Linked DNA regions of Pseudoxanthobacter soli DSM 19599. The protein of the gene in region 2 interacts with the protein of the main gene of each other region in a pairwise test. Links are inferred from orthologs where the notes say so. Each region holds a gene or a part of one and is shown on either strand. Other genes may lie near its edges. The genes, in order: BUF17_RS03790 and BUF17_RS09125.

Region 1 (5,977 bases), on a different replicon or contig from region 2:
CGCGGTGGACGTTGGCATATTCTTCCGTGTAGGCGCGCATCATGCGATCAAGCACCGCCTGGGGCTTCTGCGCCGATGCACCGTTGTCGAGATAGGTCAACGGCTTGCCGTAAACCGTGCGCGACAGGATGGGGAAATCGGCGCGCACCGACTGAACATCGTAGGCCGCTGCGTCGGCCGGGCGGACGAAGGTGTTCATCGCACCGCCTCCCGCGCCCGGCGCTGGGCGAGCCGCGCCCGAAGCCGCTCCGACAGCACCTCCGCGATCGCCTCGTCGGCGAACGCCTCGATGGATTCGGCCAGGAACGCCTCCAGCAGCAGCGCCTCCGCCTCATGCTGCGGGATGCCGCGCGAGCGCAGATAGAACACCGCGTTATCATCGAGCCGGCCGGATGTCGCGCCGTGGGCGCATTGCACGTCGTCGGCGAAAATCTCGAGTTCCGGCTTGTTGATGGACTCCGCCTCGTCGCCGATGATGAGCGCCTGCGTCATCATCCGCCCGTCGGTGTGCTGGGCGTCCTTGGCAACCTCGATGCGGCCCTGGACCACGGAACGCGCCGCGTCATCGACGACGGCGCGGAACCGCTCGCGGCTGGCGCAGTCTGGAACGGCATGGGTCACGACCAGCGTGGCGTCCGCCTGTCGGCGGCCGTCGAGCAGGCTCACCGTCTCGAACACCGCTTCCGAATGGGGGCCGGCGAACGTGACGAAGCCCTCGTTGCGCGAAAGCTGCGCGCCGAACACGACGGACAGGGAATCGAGTCGTGCCTTCGCGCCGAGCCGCACCACGGCTCCGCCGAGATGAACGGCCGCCTCGCCCTCTTCCTGCAGCCTTGCCCAGGCAACCTTCGCGCCATCGGCGATGTCGAGTTCGACGAGGCTGTCGCTCTGGTAGGCGACGCCTTCCGGGCCGACGTGGTGCTCGATGAAACGCACCGTCGCCCCCGCGGCCACCGTCACCACATGGCGCGTATGCACCGAAACGGGCTCCGCCTTCGTGACGACGTGCACGATGGCCACGGGCTCGGCGATCGTCGAACCGGGCGCGACAGAAATCAGGGCGCCGTCGTCGAACAGGGCCGTGTTGAGCTGCACGATGGGATCGCCCGACGGCGTGGGGAACCGTTCGATGAGCGCGCCGGCGGTCTCGGCACGGGCATCACCGGCCGCGATCAGGGCGCCGAAGGTCGCGACGGCGACGGCGCCGTCGAGTTGCGACACATCGGACAGCGCAGCGGCATAGCGGCCGTCGACAAACACGATGCGGTGGCGGGCGAGGCCGGCGAAGTCCCACGGCGCGGACAACGCCGCGGCCGCAACGCCGGTGGGCGCCGGGGCAAGCGTGCGCAACGCCGCCTTGAGGTCGGTGTAGCGATAGGCCTCGACGCGCCGGCTCGGCAGGCCGGTGCGCTCGAAGGCGCGGTAGGCGTCCTCACGGCGCGCGGCGAGCGCGCCGGGTCCGCCGGCAGGCCGGGCGGCAAAGCGCTCGGCGATCGCCGTTTCCGCAGCCGTCGCGAGACGGCGGGGTTCGATGGTCATGGCTGCCACCTCCCGTCAGGCCGCCTGGCCGACATAATCGGCATAGCCGTGAGCTTCCAGCTCCAGCGCGAGTTCGCGACCGCCGCTCTTCACGATCCGGCCGTTGGCGAGCACATGGATCACGTCCGGCACGATGTGGTCGAGCAGGCGCTGATAGTGGGTAATGACGACCATCGCACGATCGGGGCTGCGCAGCGCGTTGACGCCCTCCGAAACGATCTTCAGGGCATCGATGTCGAGGCCGGAATCGGTTTCGTCGAGCACGCAGAGCCGCGGCTCGAGCACGGCCATCTGAAGGATCTCATTGCGCTTCTTCTCGCCGCCCGAGAACCCGACATTGACGCCGCGCTTCAGCATTTCCGGTGAAATACCAAGCTTCTCTGCCGCAGTCTTCACGCGCTTCATGAACTCGACGGTCGTCAGTTCCGGCTCGCCACGCGCCTTGCGCTGCGCCGCGAGCGCGGCCTTCAGGAACGTCATGTTGGCGACGCCCGGGATCTCGACCGGATATTGCAGCGCCAGGAACAGGCCCGCGGCGGCGCGCTCCTCCGGCTCGATCGCCAGCAGGTCCTCGCCGTCGAGCGTCGCCGTGCCCTCGGTCACCTCGTAGCCGTCGCGGCCGGCGAGCACGTAGGAGAGCGTCGACTTGCCGGAGCCGTTCGGCCCCATGATGGCGTGGACTTCGCCGGCCGGGACGGTGAGGTCGATCCCCTTCAGGATCTCGCGGTCCTCGACGGTGACGTGCAGGTTGCGGATTTCCAGCATGATGGTCTTCCTGTATCGGCCGCCGGCCGGGCGCAGGCTCAAACGGCGCGCCCGGGGCCTTGGCGGCAGGGATATTCGAACGAAACGCGGGAGGCGCCGGCCTTAGCCGACCGAGCCTTCGAGGCTGACGCCGATCAGCTTCTGCGCTTCCACGGCGAACTCCATGGGAAGCTGCTGGATCACGTCCTTGACGAAGCCGTTGACGATGAGCGCCACCGCTTCCTCCGCGCCGATGCCGCGCGAGCGGCAATAGAACAGCTGCGCGTCCGAAATCTTGGACGTCGTCGCCTCGTGCTCGAACACCGCGGTGGGGCTCTTGGCCTCGATATAAGGAATCGTGTGCGCGCCGCACGTGTCGCCGATCAGGAGCGAGTCGCACTGGGTGTAGTTGCGCGCGTTCTCCGCCTTGCGGTTCGCCTGGACGAGACCACGATAGGTGTTCGACGAGTTGCCCGCCGAGATGCCCTTGGAGATGATGCGGCTCGACGTGTTCTTGCCGAGATGGATCATCTTGGTGCCGGAATCGATCTGCTGGCGGCCGTTGGACACCGCGATCGAATAGAATTCACCGCGGGAATTGTCGCCGCGCAGGATGCAGCTCGGATATTTCCAGGTGATCGCCGAGCCGGTCTCGACCTGGGTCCAGGAGATCTTGGAGTTCCGACCCCGGCAGTCGCCCCGCTTCGTGACGAAGTTGTAGATGCCGCCGCGGCCTTCCACGTCGCCGGGATACCAGTTCTGCACCGTCGAGTACTTGATCTCGGCGTCGTCGAGCGCGACCAGTTCGACCACCGCGGCATGAAGCTGGTTCTCGTCGCGCTGGGGCGCCGTGCAGCCTTCGAGATAGGAGACGTAGGCCCCCTTGTCGGCGATGATCAGCGTGCGCTCGAACTGGCCGGTGTTGCGCTCGTTGATGCGGAAATAGGTCGACAGCTCCATCGGGCAGCGCACGCCCTCGGGCACGTAGACGAACGAGCCGTCGGAGAACACCGCCGAGTTCAGCGTGGCGTAGAAATTGTCCGTGGTCGGCACCACCGTGCCGAGATATTTCCGCACAAGATCCGGATGCTCGCGGATGGCCTCGGAAATCGAACAGAAGATCACGCCGGCCTTGGCGAGCTCCGCCTTGAAGGTCGTGACAACCGAAACCGAATCGAACACCGCGTCGACCGCGACGCGCGCGCCCTCCACGCCCGCCAGCACCGCCTGCTCCTTCAGCGGAATGCCGAGCTTGGCATAGGTCGCGAGCAGCTCCGGGTCGACCTCATCGAGGCTCTTCGGTCCGGACGTCGACTTCGGCGCGGAATAATAATGCAGGTCCTGGAAGTCGATCGGGGGATAATCCACCCGCGCCCACGTGGGCTCGGTCATGGTCTTCCAGCGCCGAAAGGCTTCAAGGCGCCACTCGAGCATCCATGCCGGTTCGGCCTTCTTGGCCGAGATGAACCGCACGATCTCCTCGTCGAGACCCTTGCGGACCTTTTCCGACTCGATGTCGGTCACGAAGCCATATTTGTACTGATCGACGTCGATCGCCTTGACGCGATCGATCGTCTCCTGGACTGCCGGCATTGCTCTCTCCATCCACAGCGGTTTCAAGGACCGCGGGTTGCAGAAGCCATTCGAACTCGGACGCTCGATCCAACTTCACGCACTTGATTGAACTTAGACTAATTCGCGCGGGTTTGCAGCAACCCTTGTCGACGGCCCGCCCTTCGCCAGGAACCGGCCGATGATGCCGCGCCACGCCGCCACGAACCGCTCGACGTCTTCCCGCGTGCTCCCGGCCCCGAGGCTGATGCGCAGCGCGGCCTTCGCCAGAGCCGCATCGACACCCATCGCGAGAAGCACGTGGGACGGCGCCACCTTGCCAGACGAGCACGCCGCACCGGAGGAGACTGCGATGCCCGCCAGATCGAGCGCGATCATCGCCGTTTCCGCGGCCATCCCCCGGATGGCGAAACACGTCGTACCCGGCAGACGTTCCCCCGTCGAGGAGAACACCACCGTCCCGCCATAGATAAGGACGAGTTCCCGTTCCAGCCAGTCCCGGAGCGCGCGAATGTGATCGATCTTGACGTGATCGGCCTGGGCCGCCAAAGCGGCTGCGCCGAAGCCGGCGATGGCGGGAACGGCCTCGGTTCCGGCGCGGCGCCGGAACTCCTGGCCACCGCCGGTGATCAGCGGGGCAGGATCGAGATCCGAACGGGCCACGACAAGCGCGCCGACGCCCTTCGGCCCGCCGATCTTGTGAGCCGACAGGCTGACGAGATCCGCTCCGAAGGCGCCGGCCTCCGTCTTCATCCGTCCCGCGGCCTGCACGGCATCGACATGGAGCAGTCCGCCGCGGGCGTGGACCAGCCGAGCGGCCTCGACGACGGGCTGGATGATGCCGGTCTCGTTGTTAGCCGCCATCAGCGACACCATCACCCGGCCGCCCGCCGCCGTTTCCGCCGCGATCATCGCCTCCAGCCGGGCAAGATCGATGCGGCCCGCACCGTCGACCGGCGCGACCGAGACCCGTTCCGGCGGAAACCGACCACCGGCCATCACCGAGGGGTGCTCGACCGCCGAGATGATCAGCCGGGTGGTCCCCGCCGGGCGGCCCTCGATGCGGTGGTCCGGCGACAGCGCAGCGACGTTCGCTTCCGTGCCGCCGGAGGTGAACACGATACGGGCCGGCTCCACGCCCGCCAGCGCACCGACGCGGGCGCGGGCCTCCTCGACCACGGCCCTGGCCGCACGCCCCTCGCGGTGGACGGACGAGGCATTGCCGACCAGGTCGAAGGCGGCGATCATGGCCTCGCGCGCATCGGGATGGAGCGGCGCGCAGGCATTCCAGTCGAGATAGACGCGTTCGGAGGTTCCGCCTGCGACGGCTCCGCCTGGCGCGATACCCATCGGCCGCATCCCATGCTCGTTTCCGCCGGTGTCGGACATTTCCCGCTCCGTTGACGCGCCCCGACCGGACGCCCGTGACCGATCTGCCCCCCGATCCGTTCGGGCATCCGGCCGACAACCTGAATTTTCGTCCATAGTGCACGATCCAGCGCCGCCGCAGAAGTCGGGCCGTCGCGCGGCTGCCGGGCGATTGAGGCATGGCCTCGCGGACGCACGGTGACGCGAGACGCGGTTCGAGGACCGGAACGGACCGCCTCGCCGTCGCCGCGGAAGCGTCCTAAGGTTCGTCCGCTACATCGTCCCGTCCCCGAGGGAGCCCGCAATGGCGCCGTTTCCGTCCTTCCGCCCGATCCATGCTCTGCAGTCCGGTCTCCTGTCGGCGGCCTTCGCGCTTTGCATCGCCGCCACGCCGGCGCTGGCGCAGATCCACATTTCGGACGGCGATATCGACAAGCCCTACCTGTTCGACGTGGTGAAGACGGAGCCAGCGGTGAAGACGGCACTGGCACGGCTTTTCAAGGCCGAGAAAGGCCTGCCGAAATGGGTGACCGGCATTCCGGCCGGCGGCCCCTATGTCGCGAGCGCTCCGCAGGCCGTCACCGGCTCGGCGGGCCGCTTCACGCTTTACAACGCCTGCAAGCAGCACGATTGCGGAGACAATCAGCTCTACATCCTCGTTGCACCGGACGGCTCGCAGGCGTGGGGTCTGCTCGACGAGCGCGGCAAGGTCCGCTTTCTGGGCCAGCCGGATGCGGCCAGGCGCGAGGTTCTT
Region 2 (5,971 bases):
TCGACCGGGTCGGCGAGATCAGCTTCAAGCGGGAGGTCGGCTCCGACGATGCGGTGATGGACGCAGCCATCGAGGCCGGTGCCGACGACGTCACCTCGTCCGAAGATGGCCACGTGGTGGTTTGCGCGTTCGAATCGATCGGCGAGGTTTCCGAGGCGATCGCCGAGACGCTCGGCGAGCCGGAGAGCGTCAAGGTGGTGTGGAAGCCGCAGAACCTCGTGCCGGTCGACGAGGACAAGGGCGAGACGCTCCTGAAGCTCGTCGCCCAGCTCGAGGACGACGACGACGTGCAGAATGTTTTCGCGAACTTCGAGCTGCCCGACGAGATGCTGGCGAAGCTCGCGGCCGCCTGAGACGCGCGGTCTGGGGCGCCTTCCGATCGGACGAAATCGTCCGATCGGCAAGAGATCGCTCCGGGTAAGTGGCTTGAATGACTTGCTTTTGAACGGCTTGCTTTGAATGGCCTGCGTTCAAAGGCTTGGGACTGTCCCTGTCGTTCTGATCGGTTCGATCCGAACGGGATCGGCTCCAGCGCCCGGGGCATGAGACCGGATTGGGCGGGCTGATTTTGCCCGGCTCGCCGCGCCCGTTTGCCGCGCCGCGGTGTTTCACAATCGCGGGCGTATCGCCTTAAGTTGTGCGTAATTTAACCTTAACGCCTTGTGAGGGGCGTTGTTCGGAGATCCGCTTTCCGTGCGGATTTCCAGGCTAGGCCGTGCATATCCAGCCTGGCCCGTGGAAGTCGAACGGGCCGTCTTCCCAGTCGGGACATTCGTCCCCGACCTCCGAATCACAGCGAGCGAGCGATGCCCGCCTTTCGCCGGAGCGAAATCGTCGGCCTGAATCTCGCCGGTTCCGTCGCAGGCTCGCGGCCGGCCGCTTGTGATTCTCCCCGAGCGAACGTCCGCGGCCGGCCTGCTCGCATGCGATCCGTGGCGGGTCTCTGCCGTTCGGGAGGGGGCGGGGCATGAACTCGGCCGCGTCCTGGCGCCCGTCCGATTTTCAACGCCGGGGTGGCCGCTCGTGGTGGCGCGACACGTTCTGGTTCGCTCGGTCGACCCAGCCAACCCACGATGCCCTGTCCGCGCGCCGGTTCACCCGCGTCACCATGCCGGTGATCGGGCTGCTCGTCGGCCTCGTCTTCCTTGCGATGCTGCTTCTCGTGATCGACGTCGCGATGCGGCAGAACGAGGCGGCGCGCGAGCAGTCCAGCGACTATGTCGCCTCCGTCCTCGCCGATCTTGAGGAGCAATACGGACAAGCCGTTGTCGACGGTGCGCGCCAGCAGGAAATCCGCCCCGCAGCGGATGCCGCCGCCACCGGCTGGAAACTCGACCGTGACCTGGAGGAGACGCTGGCGGCGCAGTCGGGCATCGCCTACGCATTTGTGCTCGGCAGCGACGAGCGCACCATTCACGCCCTCGTCGACGGCAAGCCGACCAACGACGATGCCGTCTCGCTGTTCGGTCCGGGCATCGGTGCCCTGATCAGGCGGGCTCAGGCCGTCGGACCCGGCCATGCGGTCTCCGGGTTCGGCATGGCCGACGACCGGACGGTCTTCCTCACTGCCTCGCTCATCGTCCCGCCCGGTCCGTTCGACGGCCATGCCGTTCCGCCTCCGGCCAGCGGCGCGGTGCTGCTGTTCGGCATCGACATCGGACAGGGCTGGGTGGCGCGGGTTGGCGAGCGCTTCCGGATCGGCGATCTCCATGTGGCGGCGCCCGGCGAGCCCGTGGCGGCGATGACGACCAGCCTTCCCCAGATCGGCGACGAGCCGATCAGGCTGCAATGGACCCCGCCGGAACCGGGGACCATGCTGCTCAAGACCATGCTGCCGGCGCTTTTCGTGGTCGCGGTTCTCGTGGCCGCAACGACTTGGCTGGTGTTGCGCGGCGCTTCGGCCGCCGCCCGCCGGCTCGAACGCACGGCGCGTGCTCTGGAGGTCGCGAACGCCGAACTCTCGGCGGTCGCATCCACCGACGGCCTCACCAATCTCTCGAACCGGCGCTATTTCGACGTCGCCCTGCGGCACGAATGGCTGCGCAGCCTGCGCGACGGCTCGACGATGGCGCTCCTCATGATCGACGTCGATCATTTCAAGGCGTTCAACGACCGTTTCGGCCACGTCGCCGGCGACGAGCGGCTGCGGGCGATCGCCGCGCAGATCGGCGCCAACGTGCGCCGGCCGGCCGACGTGGCCGCGCGCTACGGCGGGGAGGAGTTCGCCGTGCTGCTGCCGGGAACCCGCGGCGAAGGCGCGATGATCGTCGCCGAGAAGATCCGCCTGTCGGTGGCGCGCGCCGCCGAGCACAGCGACATGCCGCCGTGCTCCGTCAGCATCGGCGTCGCCGTGCTGCGCCCGGCCGACGTCGATCCCGGCCCGCTGCTCCAGGCGGCGGATGTCGCGCTCTACGCCGCCAAGCGAGACGGCCGCAACCGCACGCGCCTCTATACCGCCGGCGGGCCGATCTCGCCCAACCGCCGATCCTGACGCACGTCCTTCCCCAGGCGGGGCCGCCATCGGCCAGGTTCTGCCGTCAGTCGGGATCAACCCCCTTCTCTATCGCGAACACGAGAACGCGTCCGTCCTCCCGCATCGACAACAGCCGGTGGCCCGCCTCCGTGCAGAAATGCGGAATGTCGATCGCGGCGAGGGGATCGCTGGCGCGCACGACCAGCCGGGCGCCCCGGGGCAGGTCCGAGAGCGCGCGCCGCGTTCGCATCACCGGCAGCGGGCAGTTGAGGCCGATGACGTCGAGTTCGATGGGGTCGTTCGCGTTTCCTGCCCCGTCCATCTTCACCCTACCGTCTGACGCGCGTCCGCCATCTGAACGGGACATGCTCCCGGTGCCGGATCCGGAATGATGTTTGTCGATCGGATGCCTCCATCAGACCGGCAAATGCCTGGGAAAGCCGACAGACGCTCCTGGAAAACCGGAAAGCGCTTCTGGAGAAAAGCCGCGCCGCAACAAGGAGATGTGATCGTGGCGCCGATCGTTTCGTTGCATCATGGCGCAAAGTTCGGTTCGTTCAAGCCGTGCCGGCCGGATCGGCTGGGATCGCCGCGGCGTTTCCTGGCAGGAGGGGCGAAAGGTCCGCAATGCCAGCGCCGTCTCCGGCGCGTCAGTCGGTGGCCCGAGGGGCGATTGACAGGACGGCCGGCATGCCGCGTTTCTGATGCTCCGCGGACCCGCGCTCCGGCACTGCCGTCGCAGGTCGGCCGCCGCGCCGGTCCGCCCGGTCCGGAGAGCCTGGGGCAGGCAAGGTGAAGCAGCCATGTACCGCACGATTACCCGCAACATCCAGGTCACCGTCGAGCCGCGCTATGTGCCCGAGCACTCCACGCCCGAGGACGGCCGCTGGTACTGGTCCTATGCAGTGGAAATCGTCAATCTCGGCGAAGAAACGGTGCAGCTGAGGTCACGGCACTGGATCATCACCGACGGGCTCGGCCGCGTGCAGGAAGTCCGCGGGCCGGGCGTGGTCGGCGAGGAACCCGTGATCGGCCCCGGCGACAGCTACAGCTATGTCTCCGGCTGCCCGTTGACGACGCCGTCCGGCATCATGGTCGGCAGCTACCGGATGCAGGGGAGCGGCGGCGACGCGTTCGATGCCGCCATTCCGGCCTTCTCTCTCGACCTGCCGGAACCCCGCCGCACCCTCAACTGACCGTGCGGCGGGAGGCGAGGGCCTTTCCCGCAATGTGTGGCGTCCGGGGCGGATACTAGGGCGCTTTCCGATCTGATGGACTCATCAGATCGACAAGAAATCGCCCCAGATTCAAAAGCTTGAGCATATCCTTGTCGTTCAGATCGGTTCGAACTGAACGGGATTTGCTTTAGCCGCCGACCTGTTCCGCCAGCCGGTCGAGCACGCCGCGGGCCTGGAGCACGTCCTCGATCTCGCCGAGCACGGACGCGTCGTCGATGGTCGCCGGCACCCGGACCGGCTCGCCGTCGGCGAGCTGGCGGATGGCGGCCCGCAGGATCTTGCCCGAACGGGTCTTGGGAAGCCGGTCGACCACGATGGCGAGGCGGAACGAGGCCACAGGGCCGATGATCTGGCGCACGCGGGCGACGAGTTCGGCCTCGATCTCGGCTGGCGCCTGGCCGACGCCGCTCTTCAGCACCACGAACCCGCACGGGGTCTGGCCCTTGAGTGCGTCGGAAATGCCGACCACGGCGCATTCGGCCACCGCCGGGTGTCCGGCCAGCACCTCTTCCATTCCGCCCGTCGACAGCCGGTGGCCGGCGACGTTGATGATGTCGTCGGTGCGGCCCATCACGAACACGCAGCCTTCGCCGTCGATATAGCCGGCATCCGACGTCTTGTAGTATCCGGGGAAGTCCGACAGGTAGTCGGCGCGGAAGCGGCCGTCTCGGTTCCACAGCGTCGGCAGGCAGCCCGGAGGCAGCGGCAGCCGGATGACGAGATTGCCGAGCACGCCGTGGGGCAGGGGATGACCATCGTCGTCCACCACCTCGAGCCCGTGGCCCGGCATCGGCACAGCCGCCGAGCCGTAGCGGGCATGGACGAGGCCGAGCCCGAGCGGGTTGGCGGCGATCGGCCATCCGGTTTCGGTCTGCCACCAGTTGTCGATCACGGGCACCTTGAGGAGGTGCGAGGCCCACTCCGCGGTGTCGGGATCGGCGCGCTCGCCGGCGAGGAACAGCGCCCGCAGACTGGGCAGCGTTCGGCCGGAGAGGAAGCGGCCCTCCGGGTCTTCCTTCTTGATGGCGCGCAGCGCCGTCGGTGCCGTGAACAGCGCCACCACGTTGTTCTGTTCGATCACCCGCCAGAACTGCCCCGCGTCCGGCGTCCCCACCGGCTTGCCCTCATAGAGCACCGTCGTGCAGCCATGCAGCAGCGGCCCGTAGACGATGTAGGAGTGGCCGACGACCCAGCCGATGTCGGAGGCGGTGAAGAACGCCTCCCCCGGGCTGAGGCCGTAGATCGCGTGCATGGTCCACTTGAGCGCCACCATGCCGGCGGTGTCGCGGACCACGCCCTTGGGCACGCCCGTGGTGCCGGAGGTGTAGAGGATATAATGCGGGTCCGTCGCCTCCACCGGCACGCAGGCGACGCGCCGGCCGGCGGCCAGCGCTGCGGCGAACAGCGCGCCCGCGTCGACGTCCTCGGCCCGGCTCAGCGCCGCCGCGGATTGCGGGCGCTGGAACACCAGGTTGAACGCCGGTTTGTGGCTCGAAAGCACGATCGCCTCGTCCACCAGCGGCTTGTAGGCGACGACCCGGCCGGGCTCAATGCCGCAGGAGGCGCTGACGATGACCTTGGGTTCCGCATCCTCGATGCGGGTCGCGAGTTCGCGCGCCGCGAAGCCGCCGAACACCACCGAATGCACCGCCCCGAGCCGCGCGGCCGCCAGCATGGTGATCACCGCTTCCGGGATCATCGGCATGTAGACGACGACACGGTCACCCTTGCCGACGCCGTGGTCGGCGAGCACGGCGGCGAACGCCTCCACCCGTGCGGTCAGATCGGCATAGGTGAAGACCGTGCGGGTGCCGGTGACCGGGGATTCGTGCACCAGAGCGGGCTGATCGCCCCGGCCGGCGGCGACGTGCCGGTCGAGGCAGTTGTGGGCGACGTTCGTGGTGGCGCCGGGAAACCAGCGGCCGTAGACCCCGAGGGCCGCGTCGAACGGCGTGTCCCAGGACGAGAACCAGTCGATGGCGGTGGCCGCCTCGGCCCAGAAGCCCGATGGATCGTTCTGCCACGCCCCGTAGACCGCGTGATAGCGGCTGGCCTCGCTCCGTTTCATTCCGTTTCTCCCTCCCTGAACGTCTGCTCGGCCGGCTCCGCTGCCGGGCGCGATGGCGGCCCGGCGGCATGCGGCTCCGGCGCGAAGGTCGCGCACAAGCGGCAGGGCCGGGCGGCGCCCGCGAAACGGGCGCGCGTCTTTGTGGTGCAAATCCGACGTCGAGCGGCTCGTGGCGACGGGCCGCGCCTCCCT

What was found.
Region 1: the proteins of BUF17_RS09125 (region 2) and BUF17_RS03790 interact in binary tests that used the Escherichia coli proteins (3 or more experiments, as listed by UniProt). The link is inferred for Pseudoxanthobacter soli DSM 19599 from one-to-one orthologs.

Annotation. Positions count from the first base shown.
Region 1 is NZ_FRXO01000001.1:889,023-894,999, forward strand. Bases 3,088-5,916 are described here. They hold BUF17_RS03790 (cysteine desulfurase family protein), read right to left. Parts: upstream 5,206-5,916; coding sequence 3,970-5,205; downstream 3,088-3,969. Other genes in these bases: sufB (Fe-S cluster assembly protein SufB), read right to left, coding at 3,088-3,876; BUF17_RS03795 (Ivy family c-type lysozyme inhibitor), read left to right, coding at 5,528-5,916. Outside these bases: BUF17_RS03770 (cysteine desulfurase), read right to left, coding at 1-199; Fe-S cluster assembly protein SufD, read right to left, coding at 196-1,539; Fe-S cluster assembly ATPase SufC, read right to left, coding at 1,555-2,304; more of sufB, read right to left, coding at 2,407-3,087; more of BUF17_RS03795, read left to right, coding at 5,917-5,977. UniProt on the Escherichia coli protein: Master enzyme that delivers sulfur to a number of partners involved in Fe-S cluster assembly, tRNA modification or cofactor biosynthesis. Catalyzes the removal of elemental sulfur from cysteine to produce alanine.
Region 2 is NZ_FRXO01000003.1:332,202-338,172, reverse strand. Bases 1,167-3,989 are described here. They hold BUF17_RS09125 (sulfurtransferase TusA family protein), read right to left. Parts: upstream 2,796-3,989; coding sequence 2,538-2,795; downstream 1,167-2,537. Other genes in these bases: BUF17_RS09115 (AMP-binding protein), read right to left, coding at 3,839-3,989; apaG (Co2+/Mg2+ efflux protein ApaG), read left to right, coding at 3,277-3,669; BUF17_RS09130 (GGDEF domain-containing protein), read left to right, coding at 1,167-2,491. In the rest of the region: BUF17_RS09135 (YebC/PmpR family DNA-binding transcriptional regulator), read left to right, coding at 1-353; more of BUF17_RS09130, read left to right, coding at 968-1,166; more of BUF17_RS09115, read right to left, coding at 3,990-5,779. UniProt on the Escherichia coli protein: Sulfur carrier protein involved in sulfur trafficking in the cell. Part of a sulfur-relay system required for 2-thiolation during synthesis of 2-thiouridine of the modified wobble base 5-methylaminomethyl-2-thiouridine (mnm(5)s(2)U) in tRNA.